One region of the Lentzea xerophila genome, then DNA from elsewhere that is predicted to be linked to it. Evidence: riboswitches for the same ligand, from Rfam matches in the RefSeq annotation. Region 1 holds a riboswitch; the other holds the start of a gene.
What was found. A riboswitch is a leader RNA that binds a small molecule or an ion and turns the genes downstream of it on or off. The one in region 1 is predicted to bind glycine.
Positions count from the first base shown of each region.

Region 2: it holds a riboswitch for glycine, as region 1 does, so the genes downstream of both, gcvP (aminomethyl-transferring glycine dehydrogenase) here and gcvH (glycine cleavage system protein GcvH) in region 1, are expected to answer to the same signal.

Region 1 covers NZ_CP194934.1:327,010-332,848, forward strand. Annotated here, with positions in the region: gene ACRSBM_RS01695 (MFS transporter) at 1-961, shown strand, start outside; gene ACRSBM_RS01700 (TetR/AcrR family transcriptional regulator) at 972-1,652, shown strand; gene ald (alanine dehydrogenase) at 1,706-2,818, opposite strand; glycine riboswitch at 3,044-3,136, shown strand; gene gcvH (glycine cleavage system protein GcvH) at 3,200-3,583, shown strand; gene ACRSBM_RS01715 (L-serine ammonia-lyase) at 3,627-4,991, shown strand; gene ACRSBM_RS01720 (winged helix-turn-helix transcriptional regulator) at 4,993-5,346, opposite strand; gene ACRSBM_RS01725 (TROVE domain-containing protein) at 5,424-5,839, opposite strand, start outside.
Region 2 covers NZ_CP194934.1:1,599,808-1,605,646, forward strand. Annotated here, with positions in the region: gene gcvH (glycine cleavage system protein GcvH) at 1-310, shown strand, start outside; gene garA (glycogen accumulation regulator GarA) at 424-882, shown strand; gene ACRSBM_RS07900 (MerR family transcriptional regulator) at 931-1,470, shown strand; gene ACRSBM_RS07905 (bifunctional nuclease family protein) at 1,650-2,123, shown strand; gene ACRSBM_RS07910 (MerR family transcriptional regulator) at 2,427-2,993, shown strand; gene ACRSBM_RS07915 (Clp protease N-terminal domain-containing protein) at 3,081-4,040, shown strand; glycine riboswitch at 4,097-4,192, shown strand; gene gcvP (aminomethyl-transferring glycine dehydrogenase) at 4,397-5,839, shown strand, end outside.

The sequences.
Region 1 (5,839 bases):
CGCGCTGATCAAGCACTTCTGGTGGGGTTCGGTGTTCCTGGTCAACGTGCCGGTGGCGATCCTCGCGATCGCGGCCGTCGCGACGCTCGTGCCGGAGTCGAAGGATCCGACCGTGCGCAGGCCCGACGTCGTCGGCTCGGTGCTGTCGATCATCGGCATGGTCTCGATCGTGTACGCGGTCATCGAGGTGCCGGAGCACGGGTTCGGTTCGGCGGAGTTCGGCGTGCCGATCGCGATCGGCCTCGTGACGATGACCGGATTCGCGTTGTGGGAACGGCACACCACCGACCCGATGCTGGACCTCGGCTTCTTCTCCGACCGCCGCTTCACCGGTGCGGTCGCGTCGGGCGTGCTGGCGGCGTTCGGCATGGCGGGCTCGCTTTTCCTGTTGACGCAACACCTCCAGGGCGTGCTGGGCTACAGCCCGCTCGAAGCCGGCCTCCGCGTGGCGCCGATGGCGATCGCGTTGATCATCACCAGCAACACCCTGGGGCAGCTGGTGATGAAGCTGGGCGCGGGCAGGGCGATGCTACTCGGCATGACGATCGTCGCGACCGGTGTCGCGTTGCTGTCGATCGGCACGACCTACCCGCCGACGCTGGCGGGTCTGATCCTGATCGGCGTGGGTGTCGGTGTGTCGCAACCGGTCGCGGTCAACGCGCTGATGGGGTCGATCCCGCCGGAACGCGCCGGCATCGCGTCCGGACTGTCCGGAACGTTGACGGAACTGGGGTCCTCGTTCGGCATCGCGGTACTGGGCGCGTTGCTCTCGGCGCGGTTCGTGGCCTCGCTGCCGGACGGCGTTCCGGGGCGGTCGCTGAGCGAGGCGCTGCACAGCGGTGCGGACGTCACGGTCGTGCGCGAGGCGTTCTCGAACGGGATGAGCGTCAGCCTGCTGATCGGTGCGGTCGCCGTGTTCCTGGGAGGTGTTGTGGCCAGCATCCTGTTGCGGCGAGCCTAGGATCGATGGTGTGGACAGCGTGTGGTTCGGCAAGCCCAGGCCCAGCAGCGGGCAGCCCCTCGGCCTGAGTCGTGAGGCGATCGTCCGCAAGGCCATGGAAATGCTGGACGAGCACGGCATGCAGAAGCTGTCCATGCGCAAGCTCGCCGCGGAACTGGGCGCGGCGCCGATGTCGCTGTACTGGCACGTGCCGACGAAGGACGCGCTGATCGAACTCTGCCTGGACGAGGTCTACGGCGAGTTCGGCCTGCCGGACCCCGACGGCGACTGGGAGACCGAGGTGCGCGGGATGATGCACAGGTTGCGTCATCTCGCGCTCAAGCACCCGTGGTGGGTCCGCGGCATCGGTGAGTTCAACACCATCGGCCCGAACGCGGTGGCGTTCGCGGACGCGATGTTCGGCCCCATGCTGCGCGCCGGCCTGTCGACGGCCACCGCGGCGCAGTCGATCTCCACGCTGTCGAGCTACGTCTTCGGGTACTCGTTCGCCGAGGTGAACTTCGTCGGCCGCGGCGGGATGGACTCGCCGCCGCCGGACCTGGCGAAGATCGCCGACCTGTACCGGGAGAAGCACCCGCGCTACGTCGCGATGCTCGACGAGAAGGAGGTGTGGTCGCTCGAAACGCAGTTCGAGTTCGGGCTGGACTGCGTGATCGACGGCATCAAGGCGCGCGTCGCCGCCCTGCGATAGGCGAAACCCCCGCAGCGTGATCGCGTGCGGGGGCCTCATTCATTCAGTTGGTCTTAGACGACGGTCTCCAGCGGCGTGTGCGTGAGGCCGGTCGCCTCGGCCACCGGGCCGTTGGTGAGCAGGCCGGCGTGGGCGTTGAGGCCCAGGGCGAGCGAACGGTCGTCCTTGAGCGCCTTCTCCCAGCCCTTGTCGGCCAGCCCGACGGCGTACGGCAGCGTCACGTTGGTCAGCGCGTAGGTCGAGGTGCGCGGGACGGCGCCCGGCATGTTCGCCACGCAGTAGAACACCGAGTTGTGGACCTCGTAGGTCGGCTCGGCGTGGGTGGTCGCGCGCGAGTCCTCGAAGCAACCGCCCTGGTCGATGGCGATGTCGACGAGCACCGAACCCGGCTTCATCTCGGCGACCAGCGCGTTCGAGACGAGCTTCGGGGCGGCGGCACCGGGGACGAGCACGGCGCCGATGACCAGGTCGGCCTCGCGGACGGCCTGCTCGATGGCGAACGAGTTCGACGCCAGCGTGCGCAGGCGGCCCTGGAACTGGGCGTCGATCTGGCGCAGGCGGTCGACGTTGGTGTCGAGGATCTGCACGTCCGCGCCCATGCCCACGGCGATCGTGGCGGCGTTGATGCCCGCCACGCCGCCGCCGATCACGACCACGCGGGCCGGGGCGACACCGGGGACGCCGCCGGGCAGCACGCCGCGGCCGCCGGAGGGCTTCATCAGCGAGAACGCGCCGACCTGCGGGGCCAGCCGGCCCGCGACCTCGGACATCGGGGCGAGCAGCGGCAGCGCGCGGTTCGGCAGCTGCACGGTCTCGTAGGCGATGGCCGTGGTGCCGGACGCGAGCAGCGCCTCGGTCAGCGGCTTGTCGGCGGCGAGGTGCAGGTACGTGAAGAGGGTCTGGCCTGCGCGGAGACGGGGATACTCCTCGGCGATCGGCTCCTTGACCTTGAGAACCAGGTCACCCTCCGACCAGACGTCGTCGGCGGTCGGGAGGACCTTGGCACCGGCGGCGAGGTACTCCTCGTCGGTGATCGCGGAGCCGAGACCGGCGCCCTGCTCGACGTACACGTCGTGCCCGCGGCTGGTCAGTTCGTGCGCACCGGCAGGGGTGAGAGCGACGCGGTACTCGTGGTTCTTGATCTCGCGGGGAACTGCGATCCGCACGATGACTCCTCCGTTCGGTGGCCTACATCTCACAATGTGGAGCAGTGGGAAGGTCATGTCACTGTGCGGGTTGCACTATCCGGACCCGGTCCGGTTGTTCACCTGGGACAGAGCAACCTGAGCCACACCTGAGTGCCGGTCGACCGTTCCGCGTTGACACTCGGCGGGGACCGCACATAGCGTTCGCCCTCGAGAACTGAAGACCGGCCGCGGCGCGTCAGCGCCAGAACCCGAGTGGGAGAGACCTCGACGCACTGGTCGGGGCGCCGAAGGGGCAAGCTCCCGCACACTCTCAGGCAGCAAGACCGCTCGGGGTAGGCAACTCTGCACGGCGGAGGGGGCGCAAGTTTCCTGACCCGTCACTGCCAGAGGAGTCGCGCCGTGGAGTTCCCCGAGAACCTGCTCTACACCGTCGAGCACGAGTGGGTCGACTGGACGCCGGGCACCCAGGACCCGCTGACCTGCGGAATCACCGAGTACGCCGCGGACGCGCTCGGCGACATCGTCTACGTCCAGCTGCCCGAGGTCGGCGCCAAGGTCGTCACCAACGCCGTCTGCGGCGAGCTGGAGTCGACCAAGTCCGTCAGCGACCTGTTCTCGCCCGTCACCGGTGAGGTGATCGAGGTCAACAGCGCCGTCGTCGACGACCCGGCGATCGTGAACAACGACCCGTACGGCGAGGGCTGGCTGTTCAGGGTCCGCGTCGAGTCGGCCGAGAACCTCCTCACCGCGGCCAAGTACGCGGAACTCACCAAAACCGACTGACATGAGCCTGACTGACCGCTCCACCACCACGAAGGACTGATCAGTGGCGATCAGCGTTTTCGACCTGTTCTCCGTCGGCATCGGACCATCCAGTTCGCACACCGTCGGCCCGATGCGCGCCGCGGCGATGTTCGTCGAGAAGCTCGGCGCACGCGCGTCCGAAGTGGACCGCGTGCACGTCGAGCTGTTCGGCTCGCTCGGCGCGACCGGCCACGGCCACGGCAGCCCGAAGGCCGTGTTCCTCGGCCTCGAGGGCAACCTGCCGGAAGAAGTCGACCCCACCGTCGCGGCCGCCCGCGTCGAGGAGATCGTCAGCACCGGACGGCTCCGGCTCGGCGGCGCACGCGAGATCGACTTCGTGCACGACCGCGACCTCGTCATGCACCGCCGCAAGTCGCTCCCGTTGCACCCCAACGGGATGCGCTTCGAGGCCTACCAGGACGGCAAGTCCGTCGAGCACGCCGTCTACTACTCGATCGGCGGCGGGTTCGTCGTCGACGAGAACGCCTCCGGCACCGACCGGATCAAGCCGGACTCGACGCCGTTGCCGCACCCGTTCCTGACCGGCGACCAGTTGCTCGCGCGCTGCCGCGAGACCGGCCTGTCGATCAGCGAGATCATGATGGCCAACGAGCTGTCGTGGCGCACGGAAGACGAGGTGCGCCAAGGACTTCTGCATATTTGGCACGTCATGCAGGAGTGCGTGGAACGCGGCTGCAACGAGCACGGCGTCCTGCCCGGCGGCCTCAAGGTCCGCCGCCGCGCCGCCGAGATGCGCAAACGGCTGGAGGGCGAGCACTTCGTCACCGACCCGCTGCGGGTCATGGACTGGGTGACGCTCTTCGCGTTGGCGGTCAACGAGGAGAACGCGGCAGGCGGCCGCGTCGTCACCGCGCCGACCAACGGCGCGGCCGGCATCGTCCCGGCGGTCCTGCACTACTACACGAAGTTCGTGCCGGGAGCCAACGACGACGGAGTGGTTCGTTTTCTCTTGACGGCCGGTGCGATCGGCGTGCTGTTCAAGGAGAACGCCTCCATCTCCGGCGCCGAGGTCGGCTGCCAGGGCGAGGTCGGCTCGGCCTGCTCGATGGCCGCCGGCGGCCTCGCCGAGGTGCTCGGCGGCACCCCGGAACAGGTCGAGAACGCGGCCGAGATCGCCATGGAGCACAACCTGGGCCTGACCTGCGACCCGATCGGCGGCCTGGTGCAGATCCCGTGCATCGAACGCAACGCGGTCGCGTCCATCAAGGCGATCACCGCGGTGCGCATGGCGTTGCGCGGCGACGGCTCGCACTTCGTGTCGCTCGACAAGGTCATCAAGACCATGCGGGACACCGGCAAGGACATGTCGGTGAAGTACAAGGAGACCGCGCGCGGCGGCCTCGCCGTCAACGTGATCGAGTGCTGACTCAGCGGGCGTCGTACGCCTGCTGCGCCTGGAGGACCTCGGGCATCCGTGCCTCCAGCAGGTGGATCAACGCGAGCAGCCGCTCGGCCGTCTCGCGCCCGAGCGGCGTGAGGCTGTAGTCGACGCGCGGTGGGTTCGTGGGCTGCGCTTCGCGGTGCACGAGCCCATCGCGCTCCAGCGCCTGCAACGTCTGGGACAGCATCTTCTCGCTGACCCCGTCGACGCGGCGGCGCAGCTCGTTGAACCGCAGCGGGCCGTCCACGAGCACGCCCATCGTCAGGCCGCCCCACCTGCCGGTGACGTGCTCCAGCGTGGGACGTGACGGGCACGCCTTCGCGAACACGTTGTACTCCATACCAGCATACTAACCGAGAGTTAGTGGGTTGATGAGGGGAGCTTTCATAAACCTCGTTTATGAAAGCTCCCCTCATCTCAAAACGGCCAGTCGGCGTTCTGGCCTGCCTCGAGCAACGGCACCATGCGAAACGTCGCGTCCGACAGGCCACCGAACTCGTGGCGGTTCGCCTTGCCGGTCGCGTACGCGGCCTGCCGGTACCCGCCCAGGTTGAACCCGTAGATCGGCACGTGCCGGGGCACGACGTCCGAGACGCCCTTCCCGTGGTACCCGGACACCGTCTGCATGTCCGAGATGATGAACACGCGGTCGTGCCCGTTGTAGGTGCGCTGCAGCGACCCGACGATGTCGGTGCCGTGCCCGACCTCGCCGATCCGCTTCAGGAACCGGTCGACCTCACGGATGACCGACGCCCCGCGCGGGACGTCGTGCCGGAACGTGCCGTCCGCGAAACCGACGACGTCGACCCGCTCGCCCTTCGCGCCCAGCGCGA
Region 2 (5,839 bases), 1.3 Mb from region 1:
CGGCATCACCGACTACGCCCAGGAACAGCTCGGTGACGTCGTCTTCGTCCAGCTGCCCGAGGTCGGTCACACGGTGGCGGCGGGTGACACGTTCGGCGAGGTCGAGTCCACCAAGAGCGTCTCCGACCTCTACTCACCGCTCGACGGCGAGGTCGTCGCCATCAACGACGCCCTGGTCCAGACGCCCGACTCGGTCAACAGCGACCCGTACGGCGAGGGCTGGATGGTCGAGATCCGGCTGAACGACCCGGAAGCGCTCGACGGCCTGCTGGACGCGGACGGGTACAAAGCTTTGGTGGAGAAGGAGTGACGTCGATCTTTCGCCGGATCTTCGGCCGGAAGGGGAGCCGCGCTGAAGGCGGTGACCCCAACGCGATAGGTTTTACCGGAAGTGACGGATCCAGCAGCAGGAGGAGAGCTCAGGTGAGCACGAACGACGGCCCAGGCGTTCCGCCGGAGCAGTCCCCGGAGCGGACCTCCGTCTTCCGGGCGGACTTCCTCCAGGAGATGGAAGGCGGCGCCGAGGCGCCCGCACAGGAGCCGGCCGTTGCCGGTGTTGACGCCCTTCCCGCCGGTTCCGCGCTGCTCGTGGTGAAGCGCGGCCCGAACGCCGGTTCCCGGTTCCTGCTGGACCGAGACACGACGAGCGCCGGGCGCCACCCCGACAGCGACATCTTCCTGGACGACGTGACGGTCTCGCGCCGGCACGCCGAGTTCCGCCGGGAGAGCGGCGAGTTCGTCGTCATCGACGTCGGCAGCCTCAACGGCACCTACGTCAACCGGGAGCCGGTCGACCAGGCCGTGCTCGCGAACGGTGACGAGGTCCAGATCGGCAAGTTCCGTCTCGTCTTCCTGACGGGTCCTGGCTCCGCGGGAGCCTGACGCGTGACGGCCGGGCGGCCACCACGCGGGGGCTCGAGCATCGGGGCGGTGCTCGCACTGCTCCGGCCCGAGTTCCCCGACGTCACCATCTCCAAGATCCGCTTCCTGGAAGCGGAGGGGCTGGTCCGCCCGGCACGCACCGCCTCCGGCTACCGCCAGTTCAGCGTGGCGGACGTCGAGAGGCTGCGGTTCGTGCTGTCCGCGCAACGCGACAGGTACCTGCCGCTCAAGGTGATCCGCGAGCAACTCGACGCCGTCCCGGTCGACGCCACCTCGGTGTCCCGCGCCGACGTCCTCGCCCAGACCGGCCTGAACGCCGGCCAGCTGTCCCAGCTGGAGCGCGACGGTCTGCTGCGCCCCGGTCCCGGTGGCCGGTTCACCACCGACGACATCACCGCGCTCCGCACGATCCGGACGATGACCGGACTCGGCGTCGAGCGCGAACACCTGCGCGCCCTCCGCGCGGCAGCGGATCACGAGGTGGTTCTGCTGAAGTCGTTCTCAGATCCCGAGACGGTCCGGGAATTGGCTGACCTGTTCACCTCGTTGCACACGTTGTTGGTGAAAGCGGGCTTGCGCCAGTCCTGATCCGCCTGTGCACGGGTCTGCCGATGGTGCAGTCTTGATCACGATCTGCCCGCAACAATTGAGCACACGGCCCGCTTGGCGGGTAGCGTCGAACACGTACGCCGGGGGATGCTCGGGTGTGATCCGGGTACTCCTCGATCTGGTCTGGGACCAGAACGACTGCAGGGAGGCGAGACCCGATGAGCGAAATGCGCGTCGTCGGCGTGCGGGTGGAGCTGCCCCAGAACCAGCCGATTCTTCTTCTGCGCGAAACCGAGGGCGAGCGGTACCTGCCGATCTGGATCGGCTCCGTCGAAGCCACCGCCATCGCTCTCGAGCAGCAGGGCGTCCGGCCTGCCCGGCCGCTGACGCACGACCTCCTCAAGGACGTCATCGGAGCGCTGGGCCGAAACCTTGAGCAGGTGCGGATCACCGATCTGCAGGAGGGCACGTTCTTCGCGGAGCTCGTGTTCGACGGCGACGTGCGGGTGTCCGCGCGGCCCTCGGACTCGGTGGCGCTGGCGTTGCGCGTGGGCGTCCCGATCCACGCCGAGGAGTCGGTGCTCGCCGAGGCGGGCCTCATCATCCCGGACGAGCAGGAGGACGAGGTCGAGAAGTTCCGCGAGTTCCTCGACTCGGTGTCCCCGGAAGACTTCAGGGGCGCGGACACCTGATCGGCGGCACGTCGCTGTCTGTCTCGTTTGGATCCACCGCAACCCGCCAGCGTGTCGCTCTATCGGACTACGTTCCGCTCCGATCGCCCGCTAAACGATCACTAAACGTCACCTGAACGTCCTTGTTCGGGTGACGGTATGACCCTCTACCTGAGGTTGAGAGTCGACACTCCCCGCGCGTCGCGTTGACCTGCCCTCGGAGCGGTCTTACCGTCGGACTCGAGTGGACGTCGCCGGTTCACGAGAGTGGACGCGGCGGCTTGACGGTCATGAGTTTCGTGGCCGTTCCGAGGGGAGGCAGGCGTGGTCGAGGAAGCGCCCTTGAGGGCGGAATCCGGGCTGCAGGGTGAACTGTTCCCGGACTCCTCGCTGCCGGACGAGCTCGTCGGTTACCGGGGTCCCGCGGCGTGTCAGATCGCGGGCATCACCTACCGCCAGCTCGACTACTGGGCCCGGACCGGACTCGTCGCCCCGACGGTGCGGATGGCGCACGGCTCCGGTAGCCAGCGGTTGTACTCGTTCAAGGACATCCTGGTCCTGAAGGTGGTCAAGCGACTGCTGGACACGGGTGTCTCGCTGCAGAACATCCGCGTCGCGGTCGACCACCTGCGCAGGCGTGGCGTGCAGGACCTGGCGAGGATCACGCTCTTCTCCGACGGCACCACCGTCTACGAGTGCACCTCGCCGGAGGAGGTCGTCGACCTGCTCCAGGGCGGTCAGGGCGTGTTCGGCATCGCGGTGAGCGGCGCGATGCGCGAGATCTCCGGCACGATCCACGAGTTCCCGGCCGAACGTGCGGACGGCGTCGAGATCGCTCCGATGACCGAGGACGAGCTGGCCCGCCGGCGCCGCGAGCGTGCCACCGGCTGACCGGCCCGGCGAACGTGGCCGACTGGCCGTCGCGGATGGCCGGTCGGCAGCAGCGCCGGGACCTCGCCGGTCCCTAGCGTTGTCCGCATGATCACCACACCCTCCCGGCAGGTCGTGAAGGTGCTGACCGCCGCGGTGAAGCGAGCGGCCCGGCTGGAGTTCGGCGTCGTCGGCACCGAGAACCTCCTGATCGCGCTCGCCGACAGCAGTGGACCCGGTCGCAAGCTGGGCGTGAAGTCGTTGCGGGCCCAAGCGGCCGCACGGGGAACCGAGCACTGGGCCGGTGACGACGGCGGTGTGCTTCCCGAGGCTGATCCGGAAGTCATGGCGCTGATGCGCACCGCCCGCCACTCCGCCGGCGTCGAGTCGCCGTTGCCGGTCAGCCGTGCGCTGGACGGGTGCCTGCGGGCGGCGATCGCGCGGGCCGGTGACGGTGTCCTCACCACCACGCATCTCTCGGTGGCGTTGTTGTCGCAGGAGTCCGGCCGGGCCGCTGACCTGTTCACCGTGCTGCGGGTGGACGTCGAGGCGACGACCGAGGCCGTGCGGGCGGCCGCCGTGCCCGAGGACGCGCCCGCGGTGTGGTTGCTGCGCAAGGCAGGAGCGCTGGAAGGGGAGTCCGGCGGCGGGTACGTGCGCTGGCTGACCCGTTTGATCGCGCGCGGCCAGGGACTGGGCGGGCCGGTGCTGACCGTCGTCCGCCACGAAGCCGAGCGGATCGCCGTCGCCGCGGAACGGACCGTCTCGTCCCGGGACCTCGTGGCCGCGGTGCTGACGGTCGACCACCAGCTGGCCGTGGCGGGGCGGCGGCTGAAGCCGGAGTTCGCGTCCGGCACAGCGGCGGCGCTGCGGGCGGCGGGAGTGGACCCGGCCACGTTGCCGGTGGCGCCCGGCGCCGGGGTCGAGCGCTTCGTCGAAGGCGCGAAGCTCGTCGCGGCCCAGCGCGGGGACGACGTCGTGAGCACCGACCACCTGCTGGCGGCGGTGCGCGACGACCTGCTCGATCCGGTCGGCGGGGTGCTGCGGGGTCTTGGTGTTGAGACGTAGGTCGCGTCCGTAGCGACTAGCCGGGCTGCCTGCGGGTATTCTGCGCGGGTAGTCGCTGAACTCAGGCGGGAGAGACCGGGCTTCGAGCCCGGCGCCGAAGGAGCAATTCCCTCCCCGGGAACCTCTCAGGCACCCAGGACCGCCCGAGCGAGACGCCTCTGGAAAGTGGATTCCCCGGAATCCCGCCGACGGTGAAAGCCCATTCTCGTGGTGGGTGAACCTCTCAGGCGCCCGACATCGGGTACGGACAGAGCGGGGAGGGCACCAGGACACGTGTGCCCGCAGCCCCCCGGAGGCGTTTGATGACGCAGGACTCTGTTAGTACCGACCCCCAGCAGGGGGCCCACCCCCTCCGGATGCCGCTCGCCGCTCTCGAGCACGGCACCCCGTTCGCCGACCGCCACGTCGGCCCGCGCCCCGCCGAGCTCGCGCGCATCCTCGACGTCATCGGCGTCGGTTCGCTCGAGGAGCTGGCGCAGCACGCGGTGCCTTCGTCGATCCACGAGCGCGACCTCGTGCTGGACCTGCCCGCCCCGGCCACCGAGACCGAGGCGCTCGCGGAACTGCGTGAGCTCGCGTCGCAGAACCGCCCGATGACGCAGATGATCGGTCTCGGCTACTACGACACCGTGACGCCGGGCGTGATCCTGCGCAACGTCCTGGAGTCGCCCGCCTGGTACACCGCGTACACGCCGTACCAGCCGGAGATCTCGCAGGGCCGTCTTGAGGCGCTGCTGAACTTCCAGACGATGGTCGGCGACCTGACGGGCCTGCCGGTCGCGAACGCGTCCATGCTGGACGAGTCGACCGCCGCGGCCGAGGCGATGACGCTGGTGCGCCGGGCCGGCCGCGCGAAGTCGAACAAGTTCGTCATCGACGCCGACACGCTGCCGCAGACGCTGGCCGTGATCGAGACGCGCGCCGAGCCGCTGGGCATCGAGATCGTCGTCGCCGACCTGTCGCAGGGCATCGAGGGCCTCGGCCTCGGCGGCGACTTCTTCGGCGTCCTGCTGTCCTACCCCGGCGCGTCCGGTGTGGTGCGCGACCAGGCCGCGTTGATCGAGGAGATCCACGCCGCGGGCGCCCAGGCCGTCGTCGCCGCCGACCTGCTCGCGCTGACGCTGCTGCGCGCGCCGGGCGAGATCGGCGCGGACGTCGTCATCGGCACCACCCAGCGCTTCGGCGTGCCGATCGGCTTCGGTGGCCCGCACGCCGGCTACATGGCCGTCCGGTCCGGCCTGGAGCGTCAGCTGCCCGGCCGCCTCGTCGGTGTCTCCGTCGACGCCGACGGCTCGCTGGCCTACCGCCTCGCGCTGCAGACGCGCGAGCAGCACATCCGCCGCGAGAAGGCCACGTCGAACATCTGCACCGCGCAGGTGCTGCTGGCCGTGATCGCCTCGATGTACGCCGTCTACCACGGTCCCGAGGGTCTGCGCGCCATCGCGACCCGCGTGCACCGCCTGGCCACCGTGCTCGCCACGGGCCTGTGCGAGGCCGGTCTGGACGTCGTGCACGGCGAGTTCTTCGACACCGTCGAGGTCCGCGTTCCCGGTGAGGCCGCCGCGGTCGTCGAGAAGGCCCGTGCCGCCGGCATCAACCTGCGCAAGGTCGACGAGGACGTCGTCGCCATCGCCTGCGACGAGAAGACCACGCGCGCGCACGTCGTCGCCGTGTGGCAGGCCTTCGGTGTCACCGGGGCCGATGTGGACGCGATCGACGCCGACACCGCGGACGGCATCCCGGCCGACCTGCGCCGCACGTCCGACTACCTGACCCACCCGGTCTTCCACGCGCACCGC